3 regions of the Cedecea sp. NFIX57 genome follow, and region 3 is predicted to be linked to each of the others. Evidence: predicted binding sites of a transcription regulator. Region 3 holds the regulator's gene; each other region holds the start of a gene.
What was found. The regulator PurR, encoded in region 3, represses purine synthesis genes. The targets are predictions, from matches to a motif close to CANGCAAACGTTTGCNTG.
Positions count from the first base shown of each region.

Region 1: gltB (glutamate synthase large subunit) is a predicted target of PurR. The motif match lies at 1,626-1,643, and genes of this name have one in related genera.
Region 2: pyrC (dihydroorotase) is a predicted target of PurR. The motif match lies at 2,420-2,437, and genes of this name have one in related genera.

Region 1 covers NZ_FXAS01000008.1:99,400-103,651, forward strand. Annotated here, with positions in the region: gene B9Y90_RS08755 (tRNA modification radical SAM protein MnmL/YtqA) at 61-993, opposite strand; gene gltB (glutamate synthase large subunit) at 1,673-4,252, shown strand, end outside.
Region 2 covers NZ_FXAS01000015.1:44,655-48,906, forward strand. Annotated here, with positions in the region: gene solA (N-methyl-L-tryptophan oxidase) at 1-305, opposite strand, end outside; gene bssS (biofilm formation regulator BssS) at 435-689, opposite strand; gene dinI (DNA damage-inducible protein I) at 989-1,234, opposite strand; gene pyrC (dihydroorotase) at 1,306-2,352, opposite strand; gene B9Y90_RS14450 (lipoprotein) at 2,506-3,066, opposite strand; gene mdtH (multidrug efflux MFS transporter MdtH) at 3,165-4,252, opposite strand, start outside.
Region 3 covers NZ_FXAS01000026.1:64,671-68,922, forward strand. Annotated here, with positions in the region: gene punC (purine nucleoside transporter PunC) at 1-51, opposite strand, end outside; gene punR (DNA-binding transcriptional activator PunR) at 166-1,104, shown strand; gene purR (HTH-type transcriptional repressor PurR) at 1,101-2,126, opposite strand; gene cydH (cytochrome bd-I oxidase subunit CydH) at 2,419-2,508, shown strand; gene sodB (superoxide dismutase [Fe]) at 2,592-3,173, opposite strand; gene B9Y90_RS19615 (C40 family peptidase) at 3,346-4,194, opposite strand.

The DNA.
Region 1 (4,252 bases), on a different contig from region 3:
GAACGATTCCTTCGCCTTGGATGCGCTAAATATACCGCAAAAAGGAACCGGGCTCAGGATTTACGAAAGAACTGAGAGATCCCACGGCGTGCCCAGCGCTGACCCCTGCGCCCCGTGCGCCAGCAAATACTTGTCGATATCCACCATCGCGGCCCAGCGGTTCTCACACCATAAAGGGGCAAGCAAGGTTGGACGCCGGGCATTAGCCGAAATGCGATGGAACACGACATCAAGTGGCGTATGGCGAATCATTTCTCCCGCGGTGACGACATACTCATCCAGCGTGATCCCCTCAAGGCGACCTGCTCGCCAGCTTTTGGCCATAATGCTTCCGTCAACGATATGCAGAGGGTGTAGCTTCAGGCCGTCTACACCGGTTTCAACCACTTGCTCCAGCGTGTCCCTACATTGCTGCTGGCCTTCACCCGGTAAACCGACAATCAGATGGCTGCAAACCTTTAACCCCCTCGCTCGGGCCCGGCGGGTAGTTTCCTGATAACAGGCAAAATCGTGCCCACGGTTGATGCGATGCAGCGTTTTGTCATTCGCCGTCTGTAACCCCAGCTCCAGCCACACTTCATAGCCCTGAGCGTGATAATCGCTTAGCAAATCCAGCACGCTGTCGGGCACGCAGTCAGGCCGGGTACCCACGCACAGCCCCACGATGCTGGTCTGGCTGACCGCCTGCTGGTACATCGATCGCAACACCTGCACTTCAGCCCAGGTGCTGGTATAGGCCTGGAAATAAGCCAGATAGCGCTGAGCACGATTCACACGGCTGGCCTGGTGTGCGAGCTGCTCGGCAATGGAATTGTGCTGCTGAGTTTCATCAGCGAAAGAGGCCACGTTGCAAAAAGTACAGCCGCCTCGCCCGATCGTACCGTCGCGATTGGGGCAACTGAAACCGCCATGCAGCGTGAGTTTATGGACTTTTTGCCCGTAGCGACGAGAGAGATCGCCGCCAAACATATTGACTAATTTCTGTAACTGCATAATCTGATGGGCCGTCCCGAAAAAGGGGACTAGCCTGCCATTTTCTTCTCGCACCGGCGATGACCTGGATCAATCGCTTCGGCGCAGCCTTACCTATTGCATATAAACTCAAAATAAGTGCAACTCTATTCACATCAGGCTTGATTACTTTTCCTTATGATGCGGCCCTTTATTTAAAGAATATGACGAACGGTGAAAAACAGTGTCATGCTGCACTTCACGGGGATTAAGCAGCATATCATGCTGGCAATATCATTCATGCCAGCATGGTCTGGAGTTTCACGGCCTTTCGGATAGTGAGGACGATCACATAACACTCGGCGTTCGTCGTCGTTTCCCCACAGTCAAAAAAGAACAAAAAACCATTAAATTCATAATATTAAGTCACTCTTAGCACAGTTTTGTATAAATAAGAATGCCATTTGACCTGTGTGCTCTTTCCCGATAAGTTGGAAATCCGCTGGAAGCTTTCTGGATGGGTTCTGTGCCCATCATATTTATGCAGTAATTGAGATTCCCTCTAAAGCAAGTCCTCAACACTTGTGACACCGGATGCGTTGGACATTAAGAGGGCGACACGCGAGGCAAGCGTATGATGCGCAAACCCCGTCGCCATGCCCTTGCTGCGTCCACGCGCAAACGGTTGGGAGTAACGTAGAGCCTGGGGAGGTTCACTGATATGTTGTACGATAAATCCCTTGAGAAGGATAACTGTGGTTTCGGCCTGATCGCCCACATAGAAGGCGAACCTAGCCACAAGGTAGTGCGTACCGCTATTCACGCGCTAGCCCGTATGCAGCACCGTGGTGCCATCCTTGCCGACGGTAAAACCGGCGACGGTTGTGGTCTGCTGCTGCAAAAACCCGATCGTTTCTTCCGCATTGTTGCAGAAGAGCGCCACTGGCGTTTGGCCAAGAACTATGCCGTTGGCATGATTTTCTTGAACCAGGATGACGCGCTTGCCCGCGCCAGCCGCCGCATTGTTGAAGAAGAGCTGCAAAACGAAACGCTGTCTATTGTTGGCTGGCGTGAAGTGCCGGTGAACAAAGACGTGCTCGGTGAAATCGCCCTCTCCTCTCTGCCACGTATTGAACAAATTTTCGTTAACGCCCCGGCGGGCTGGCGCCCTCGTGATATGGAACGCCGCCTGTTTATCGCCCGTCGCCGCATCGAAAAACGCATCCAGGAAGATAAAGACTTCTATATCTGCAGCCTGTCTAACCTGGTGAACATTTATAAAGGTCTGTGTATGCCGGCTGACCTGCCGCGCTTCTACCTGGACCTCGCGGACCTGCGCCTGGAATCGGCCATTTGCCTGTTCCACCAGCGTTTTTCCACCAACACCGTGCCACGCTGGCCGCTGGCTCAACCGTTCCGCTATCTGGCGCACAACGGTGAAATCAACACCATCACCGGTAACCGCCAGTGGGCGCGCGCACGTACCTATAAATTCCAGACGCCGCTGATCCCCGATCTGCACGACGCCGCTCCGTTCGTGAACGAAACCGGCTCCGACTCCAGCTCCATGGATAACATGCTTGAGCTGCTGCTGGCGGGCGGGATGGATATCGTGCGCGCCATGCGTTTGCTGGTTCCGCCTGCATGGCAGAACAACCCGAACATGGATCCTGAGCTGCGTGCCTTCTTCGACTTTAACTCCATGCATATGGAGCCGTGGGACGGCCCGGCCGGTATCGTTATGTCGGACGGGCGTTTCGCCGCCTGTAACCTGGACCGTAACGGCCTGCGTCCGGCACGTTATGTGATCACCAAGGACAAGCTCATCACCTGCGCCTCTGAGGTCGGGATCTGGGACTACCAGCCGGATGAAGTGGTTGAGAAAGGCCGCGTTGGCCCGGGCGAGCTGATGGTTATCGACACCCGTGTCGGGCGTATTCTGCACTCCGCTGAAACCGATGCCGAGCTGAAAAGCCGCCATCCGTATAAAGAGTGGATGGAGAACAACGTTCGCCGCCTGGTGCCGTTTGAAGACCTGCCGGACGAAAAAGTGGGCGCACGGGAGCTCGACGACGACACGCTCGCCAGCTACCAGAAACAGTTTAACTACAGCAGCGAAGAGCTGGATTCAGTGATCCGTGTGCTGGGCGAAAATGGCCAGGAAGCCGTGGGTTCAATGGGCGATGACACCCCATTTGCCGTACTTTCCAGCCAACCACGCATTATTTACGACTACTTCCGCCAGCAGTTTGCGCAGGTGACCAACCCGCCAATCGATCCGCTGCGTGAAGCCCACGTCATGTCCCTGGCCACCAGCATTGGTCGCGAAATGAACGTCTTCTGTGAAGCAGAAGGCCAGGCACACCGCCTGAGCTTCAAATCGCCGATTCTGCTGTGGTCCGATTTCCAGCAGCTCACCACGCTGGAAGAGGAACACTATCGCGCCGATACGCTCGACATCACCTATGACGTGACCGAGAAGTCGCTGCACGAAACGGTGATGGCGTTGTGCGACGAAGCGGAACGCATGGTTCGCAACGGCACTGTCTTGCTGGTGCTGTCCGACCGTAATATTGCCAAAAATCGCCTGCCGGTTCCGGCTCCAATGGCCGTGGGCGCCATCCAGACTCGCCTCGTTGAGAAGAGCCTGCGCTGTGATGCCAACATCATTGTTGAAACCGCCAGCGCCCGCGATCCGCATCACTTCGCCGTGCTGCTGGGCTTCGGCGCGACCGCAATCTACCCGTACCTCGCCTATGAAACCCTGGCGAAGCTGGTCGACAACGGCGCTATCGACAAAAACTACCGCACCGTGATGCAGAACTACCGCAACGGCATCAACAAAGGGCTGTACAAGATCATGTCCAAAATGGGCATCTCGACTATCGCCTCTTACCGTTGCTCTAAGCTGTTTGAAGCGGTGGGTCTGCATAAAGAAGTGTCCGAGCTTTGCTTCCAGGGCGCGGTCAGCCGCATCGGTGGTGCAGGCTTTGGCGACTTCCAGCAGGATCTGTTGAACCTGTCCAAACGCGCCTGGCTGGTACGTAAGCCGTTGGATCAGGGTGGTCAGCTGAAATTCGTTCACGGCGGGGAATACCACGCCTATAACCCGGACGTAGTGCAAACGCTGCAAAAAGCGGTGCAGAGCGGCGAATACAGCGACTATCAGCAATACGCGAAGCTGGTTAACGAGCGTCCTGTCGCCACGCTGCGCGATATGCTTGCGCTGAATCCGCAGGACGAGTCCGTCAAAATTGAAGACGTTGAGCCAGCAACCGAGCTGTTCAAACGCTTTGATACC
Region 2 (4,252 bases), on a different contig from region 3:
ACATTGCGAATAAAGGGCGAATCAGCTGGCCCCAGGTTAATGACCCCGGTGCGATGAAAGAGCTTCTCGCCGCTGGCTTCAGCCAGGGCATCCCACAGTTTTTGTGCTCGCAGGACCAACGGGACATATTTTTCACCTTCGCCATAAGCATGGCGCATCAGGCGGGTGTCGCCGTGGTGGCTGCCCTGATCGTGCGGCGGGTGGCCGCTGTCGATCATCAGTACCTTCAGGCCCGAGTGTGTGGCATAGCAGCCTGCGGCGGCACCGACGGAGCCGCTGCCGACAATGATGAGGTCATAGTTCATAAACTTTTCTCTGTGGAAAATTATCTGTAGCAGGGTAATTAATTCACCGGAACGATGCAATTGACGGTGACGCTTAAAATAAAAAAGGCACCCCGTTGGGTGCCTGTGGCCATTGTTAAGCATGTGTCGTCAATGCTTGCGATAATCGCTTTCCTGGTAATCACTGGATTCAATTTTGGCTATCCCGGCCTCAAGGATGGAAATAAATTGCCGGGCGACATCGGTGGTCAGCCAGAGCGTCTGGCCTATCTCGGTTTCATCGTGCTTCTGATTATTGGATGTCAGGTAATGCAGGCGCAGCATCATGGCGTCGTAGCTGTCGACGGTGCTGATATCCCATCCGACGAGGGGATGAGTCTGAATAACATCACTATTTTTTTCCATCATAACCCCTTTTATACGTGTTTAAAGACAACGGCTAGTGAGGTTCATGCGTGATTTATCGTGAAGCGACTTAAGTATATCAATACTACGGCCTTCATGGGGATGAAATAATTACCTGGTAACACTTTTTCCGCATTATTCAGGAAAAACGAACAATAAATCGACAGGCTATTTCGAAGTAATGAGAAAGAAAGGCAGGAAAGACTTTGGTGGTGTTTAAAAAGTAATCAAGTCGACGAGGGGAATAAAAAAACCGGATGGCGACACCCGGCAAAAAAGTACCAACATACTTGAGGGTATTAGTCGGCAGAGAACCAATCGTCAGCGCTTTCCCAGGTTTCCTGGAGGATCTCGCTGATTCGCGTTTTATCTTCTTTGGCACCGCCCAGCACGGAGAGATTATTGCCTGAGGCATAACGTACCTGCACTTCGCTGCTGGTGTCGGGGAAATGTTGATTGATACGGCGGGAAAGCTCACTGGCAAGGGCGTCGATAGCCCCTGGCGGCAACGGTGTGGTTTTGGCTATAGTCACTTCAATACGCATAACGACCCCCTGTATAATATACTGGATATTTATACAGGTTAACTTTCCAGTAAGCAACAGGGGGGGGAAATTTAGCCTTTAACCGACCAGACGACTTCTTCACCCGCCAGGAACGGTACGATGCTGTCGTCACCGGCTTCAATCAGCTCCGGCATTTTCTCAGCGACGCGAATCAGTTCGATATGATCTTCATTGACCGGCAGGCCGTAGAATCGCGGGCCGTTCAGCGAAGCGAAAGCTTCAAAATGCTGCAGCGCGTTCATTTCTTCGAATACCGTCGCATAGGCACCCAGCGCGGAAGGCGCGTTAAAGCAGCCGGCGCAGCCACAGCTGGCTTCTTTGCGATGGCGGGCGTGAGGCGCAGAGTCTGTACCCAGGAATACGCGATCGCAGCCGCTGGCAACCAGTTCGCGCAAGGCTTCCTGGTGGACGCTGCGTTTCAGGATAGGCAGGCAGTACAGATGCGGGCGAATCCCTCCCACCAGCATGTGGTTGCGGTTAAACATCAGGTGCTGAGGTGTGATAGTCGCGCCAATCAGCGAGTTACCTTCTTTCACATACTGGGCGGCATCTTTGGTGGTGATATGCTCAAACACCACTTTCAGATCAGGCAACTGGCGACGCAGCGGCTCCATGACGGTTTCAATAAAGCGCGCTTCGCGATCGAAAATATCGATGTCAGCATGGGTGACTTCGCCGTGCACCAGCAGCGGCATGCCAATTTTCTGCATACGCTCAAGCACTGGCAGGATGGCTGTGGTACTGGTTACACCGTGAGCGGAGTTAGTTGTGGCGTTCGCCGGGTAAAGCTTGGCGGCGGTAAATACGCCCTCATTGAACCCGCGTTCGACTTCGTTGGGATCCAGCGTGTCGGTCAGGTAGCAGGTCATCAGCGGTTCAAACTTTTGCCCGGCCGGGACAGCATCGAGAATGCGCTGGCGATAAGCGATAGCGGCATCCACGCTGGTAACAGGAGGCACAAGATTGGGCATGACAATCGCACGGCCATAGGTCTGACTGGTGTAAGGCACCACGGTTTTCAGCATCTCACCGTCACGAAGGTGAATATGCCAGTCATCTGGGCGGCGGATTTTTAATACCTGAGGTAATGCGGTCATCAATGTGCTCCGGCGTGAGAGGGAAATCAGTCATCAAGGGCTGGTTTTATGCCGGGCACTAAGGATAAGGGGAAACGTTATCGTTTGCACCCCTTATGTTGTACATGTTGCACAAAACCCTCAGAGCGCAGAAACGGCTCTGAGGGAGAGGGGCTATTCCGTTAACGGAATGATTATCTCACCGGGTTTGACTTCAATGCCTTTGGCATATTTCTTCGCCAGCGACTCACCTGTGCTGCGATCTTCGCTCAGGATATAAGCAGGCTGTTGATTGAAGTAGCTGCGCAGGGACTGATTAAGATAAGGGATCATGGTCTGCAGCACGGTCTGCATTTTTTGCGGTTCGACCTGAGCATCAACCACCTCCATTTCCTGCAGGTAGATGGCACCTTGCTCTTTATTGAACACCGGCAGCGCTTTCAGCTTGAGCTTCAGGATGGCCTTCTGGTTACCAAACAGCGACGTCATGTCGAGATTGGCATCACCGGTCAGGGTAATTTTATTCGGCTCTTCCCGTCCAATCTGGCTGACTAAATGGGTTAACACCACATGGGCTTCAGCCACGCCGGGCAGGCCAATGTCCTTGGAGAAGTTATTGTGTTTTTCCAGCGACTGGTTGATTTCCTGTTCACTCACGCTGTACTGCGTTAACTGGTTGCATCCGGCGAGCAGGCCGCTGAGCATCAATGCTGCGGCAAAAACAATCTTCTTCATAGGCTTCCTCAAAATAGCGGCTCCAATGCCGTGCCTTGTTTTATCAGCATAATGCGGCACGGCGGGAGCGGCTACCGGAAAAAGACGATAAGAGAAAATTATCCCTGACCGCCGGGCTCCAGCATCGTTGGCTCAACGGGTCTAAGGCTAAACTGCCACCACAGGGCAGCAAGGGTGATACAGCCGATGATGCCGAGCATGGCCCAGGGTAATTCTGGCTGCTGCAGGGCTTTCCCTGCGTCAAACAGCCAGCCACCGCCGGTGTAACCTAGCGCGCCGCCCAGCGACAGGCCCAAACGACTGAATCCCATGTAGCTGCCGCGTGCTCGGGCATCCGCCAGCGAGGCGCTTAGTGTTTCCCGAGCGGGCTCAGCGATGATTGAGCCGATGTAGAAGGTACAAATCAGGGCGAAAAGCTGCTGTAAGTTGGACGCCAGGCCAATAGGCATCAGGCTCACCGTCATCAGCACCAGACCTGCCATTAAGCGTTGCTCCAGGCGGAAGCGCTTTTCACTCCAGCGAGCGATAGGGTAGAGCAACGTCAGCGAAAGCGCGGCTTCAATGGCGTACATCCATTTTACCGCCGACGCGGTACCGGCAATATCATTGACCATCAGCGGCAGCATCAGCATGACCTGCACCGCCAGCATGTAATAGCCGGTTAGCGTCAGGACGTAGGTAATAAAGCGTTTATCACGGAACACACGGCCCATACCTTCGCGCATTGGGGTGCGAATAGTGGAAAGCTTATAGGCCGGCAGCAGCCAGGCGTTCAGCGCCGCGCAAAGGACAAACATTACGGCGCCGACGGCACAGACCAGACGGAAGTCGTACTGCAACAACCAACTGCCCAACAGAGCGCCGATCACCGCGCCGGCGCTGTCCTGCATCATCAGAATTGAGAAGAAGCGGCCGCGGTGCTGAGGGCGAACCAGTTTGACGACCAACGCCGAGCGGGGCGGATCAAACAGCGTCCCGCCAATGGCGGAGAGCAGGCAGGAAAGCCAGAGCATCCAGGGTTCCGTGGCAATACCCATGGTGACAAACCCTGCGGCGCGTAGCAGCATGCCGGTGACAATCATCGGTTTAGCGCCGAGTCTGTCGGCAATTGCGCCGCCGAAGACACCCAGCCCCTGCTGGATAAATTGACGTAGGCCCAGGGCAATGCCGACCATCAAAGCGGCCC
Region 3 (4,252 bases):
CAGCACGCTCAACCCCGCGAGCCAGATAAGAAATCCCTTTGATGGTTGCATATTTCACTCTTGATTTTGATAGCAGGTTAACGGGGCAGGAGTCTACGGAGTGCAAAACCGCTTGTGAAACGCTAATATTTGCGAGTTGAATTCAAATTTTTTGCAGGCAAAAACATGTGGTCTGAATATTCACTGGAAGTGGTTGATGCTGTGGCTCGAAACGGCAGCTTTAGTGGCGCGGCCCAGGAGCTGCATCGCGTGCCCTCTGCCATCAGCTACACGGTGCGTCAGCTTGAAGAGTGGCTGGCCGTGCCGCTGTTTGAACGGCGTCACCGGGACGTTGAGTTGACCGCCGCCGGGGCGTTTTTTCTCAAGGAAGGTCGGTCTGTTATCAAAAAAATGATGGCAACGCGCCAGCAGTGTCAGCAGATAGCTAACGGCTGGCGCGGGCACTTGTCCATTGCGGTAGACAATATTGTTAAACCTGAACGTACCCGCCAGCTGGTGCTGGATTTTTATCGTCATTTTCCGGATATCGAATTACGCATTTCTCAGGAAGTGTTCAATGGCGTGTGGGACGCGCTGGCGGACGGACGGGTTGAGGCGGCGATTGGCGCCACGCAGGCGATCCCGGTCGGGGGGCGCTATGCGTTTCGGGACATGGGCGCGCTTAGCTGGCGCTGCGTGGTGTCTGCCGCTCATCCGCTTGCGCAACGGGAAGGTATTATTCTGGATGACGACATTCGTCCCTGGCCGTCCCTTGTGCTGGAAGACACATCCCGTTCTCTGCCCAAGCGTATTACCTGGCTGCTGGACAACCAGCGCCGGGTGGTGGTGCCGGACTGGGCGTCCGGGGCGGATTGCCTGATGGCAGGATTATGCATTGGCATGGTGCCGACGCACATTGCCCAGCCGTGGCTCGTCAGGGGCGACTGGAAGGAGTTAACGCTGGAAAACCCGTTCCCGGACGCGGCCTGCTGCCTGACGTGGCGGCAAGATGATGCCTCGCCCGCGCTGAGCTGGTTGCTGGATTATTTGGGCGACAGTGAGACGATGAATCAGGAGTGGCTGCAGGAGCCGGGTAACATACTTCCGGCTCCCGAAGAGGCTTAGCGGCGGTAATCGCGGAACGGGCCGTCGGCCACCGAGCGGCGTTCAATCAGACGCGGATGGACTTCAATCGTCTGCGACTCTTCGCGCTTATTAATGATGCGGTCGAGCAGCATGTTAAAGGCCGTTTCGCCCAGGCGCTCTTTCGGCTGGTGGATAGTGGTCAGCGCCGGAGAGAAATAGCGGGCGTTGCGCACGTTATCGTAGCCGATGATAGAAATGTCCTGCGGCACGCGCAGCCCCATTTCGTCCGCGGCGCAAATAGCACCCATCGCCATAATATCGCCGCCGCAGAAAACGGCAGTAGGGCGATGCGGTTGATTAAGCAGTTGCTGCATGGCGCGGTAACCGGACTCTGGTTCGAAATCACCCTGAACCACCCAGTTATCCGGCACTTTGATATTGGCTTCTTCAAGCGCCTTCAGGAACCCTGCATGGCGGCCGCCGCCGGTGTTACGCTCCAGCTGACCCGGGATAGCACCGATATCGCGATGGCCACGTTCAATCAGGTAGCGGCCTGCGAGGTAGCCGCCGTGGAAGGCGTTATCAACTACGGAGTCGGTAAAGTCGGCACGAGCTTCGCCCCAGTCCATCACTACCATAGGAATATGGCGGTACTCTTCCAGGGTTGAAAGCAGCGTATCAGGGTATTCGGAGCACATGACCAGCAGTCCGTCTACGCGCTTTTGCGCCATCATGGACAGGTACGCGCGCTGCTTTTCAAAGTTATTGTGCGCGTTGCCCAGAATCAGGGTGTAGCCCTTGGCGAAACAGCTGTTCTCAACGGATTCAATAATTTCCGCAAAATAAGGGGCTTCGCTTGAGGTGGCGAGCAGGCCGATAGATTTGGTGTGGTTGACCTTCAGGCTGCGCGCCACGGCGCTCGGCGAATAGTGCAGCTCTTTGATGGCCGCCCAGACGGCGTTGCGCGTCTCTTCCGCCACAAAACGGGTCTTGTTAATGACATGTGACACAGTGGTGGTGGAAACGTTTGCGCGCTTCGCTACGTCCTTAATCGTTGCCATTAGATGTCACTCCAGACCATATCGTAAACTCCTGATAACTCATGTGTTAAACGTTTGCCTTCGCTAACTCCTGGGGCAACACGTTGGTTGCAGGCCTGTCGGGGATGCGACATACAGCGGGAGGAGGGCGTTGCCGGGCGATACGCGGTAAATTAGCGAAGGATTTTGGCTTATCCCGGGGCAAAGTGGAAGAGGGAAAACCGATATCTGTGCAAATCCAGCAGGATTTTTATCGCTAATTGTGGGAAAATCACCCCACATACACTTTGTAGGGAAATAAAAGGAGCTTACGATGAGTACCGATCTGAAGTTTTCCGTGGTGACGACGGTTATCGTGCTGAGTCTGATTGTTGCCGGGGCGCTTACTGCCGTTCTGCACTGATTTACAAAGGGCCGCGAAAAGCGGCCCTTCTCTTAAACAGAAGAAAAGCGTTGCTTCCCTCCTTCGTATTTAACCGCTAAACATCAGCCCGCCAGGTTTTGCGCAACAAATTCCCAGTTGACCAGCGCCCAGAAATGGTCGAGATAGACCGGGCGCGCGTTGCGGTAGTCGATGTAGTAAGCGTGTTCCCACACGTCCACGGTCAGCAGCGGTTTTGCTCCGGTTGTGAGCGGGGTGCCTGCGTTAGAGGTCGAGACGATAGCCAGGCTGCCGTCGCTATTTTTCACAAGCCAGGTCCAGCCGGAGCCAAAGTTTTTGATGGCCGCTTCGGTGAACTGCTTTTTAAAGGCTTCCACGCTGCCAAAGGCGTGATTGATGGCGGCCAGCACGTCACCGGTCGGCTCCCCGCCGGCATTCGGCGCCAGGCAGTGCCAGTAGAACGTGTGGTTCCAGACCTGAGCCGCGTTATTGAAGATCCCGCCGTCAGATCCTTTCACAATCTCTTCCAGCGTTTTGCCTTCAAACGGGCTGCCTTTGATCAGATTATTCAGGTTAGTGACGTAGGTCTGGTGATGTTTGCCGTAATGGTATTCGAGGGTTTCGGCTGAAATATGCGGTGCCAGCGCATCTTTGGCATAGGGCAGGGCGGGTAGTTCGAACGACATGGCTTCACTCCTTGTTATTTTGTTTCACAATATAACTACAATTTGTGTAGTTATAAGGTTAGCAAATTACAGCTGAGTGAAAAAGCCAAATGAAACAACAAAATAAAACAGCCCGTTGCCGGGCTGTTAACATTTTAATCAGTTTTATTAGTCCTAAAGGGCGCGGAGAAGATTAACGAATAGTTTTCGGCGTCATCACCCGGCGAGCACCCACGTAGTGGCGCTGCCAGTAATCTTCGCTGAGGGAGGTGATCTGAATATCGCGACCGCTGCGCGGGGACTGAATAAACTTCCCGTTGCCGACGTAGACACCAACGTGATCGGCGGTGCCACGGCCCTGGGTACGGAAGAACACCAGGTCGCCGCTTTCCAGTTCACCGCGGTCAACGGAAGAGGCATCACGCAGGTGATACATTTCGTTGGCGGTACGCGGAATACGGATATTGACCAGATCTTTATAGGCGTAATAAATCAGCCCGCTGCAGTCGAAACCGGTGCGCGGGGAAGTGCCACCCCAGCGATACGGTTTACCAATTTGCCCCATCAGCTTGTTCATGGCCGTTTTTTGCGCTTTCTGCACGCGCACTTTATGCGCCTGCGCGATGGTCAGATTTTTTTCCGACTTCACCTTAACGCACTGCTTTTTATGCCCTTTACGATGGGTGCATTTTTCAGTGTAGGCAACGGTAGCGGAGGCTGGCTGTACGGCTAATTTCTGCGAGGTTTTTTTACTGCTGGTTTTAGCGAGGGTGCTGCTTTTGCCTGTGGTGGTGCGTTTAGCCACTTTGGCTTTTGCCGGCGAGGCGTCTTTTTTACCGGACTTCTTTTTGGTGGAGGCTGTGCTGACCTTCGGTTTTGCTTTCTCTTTACCCTTGTTGCTTTTACTGGTTGTTGTCTTTGCCGGATGGCCTTTTTGTGCAACAGGATGGCGGACGTGCTCAGACGCCTGTGCCAAAGGTGTATAGGGCAAAGCAAATAGCAGAGCACATAGCGTGATAGAGATTTTAGTTATCCGCGCCACTCGTCAATCCCCTGATAAATGAAGGCAAGATGCTAACCATCATGCCTGCGTATGATTT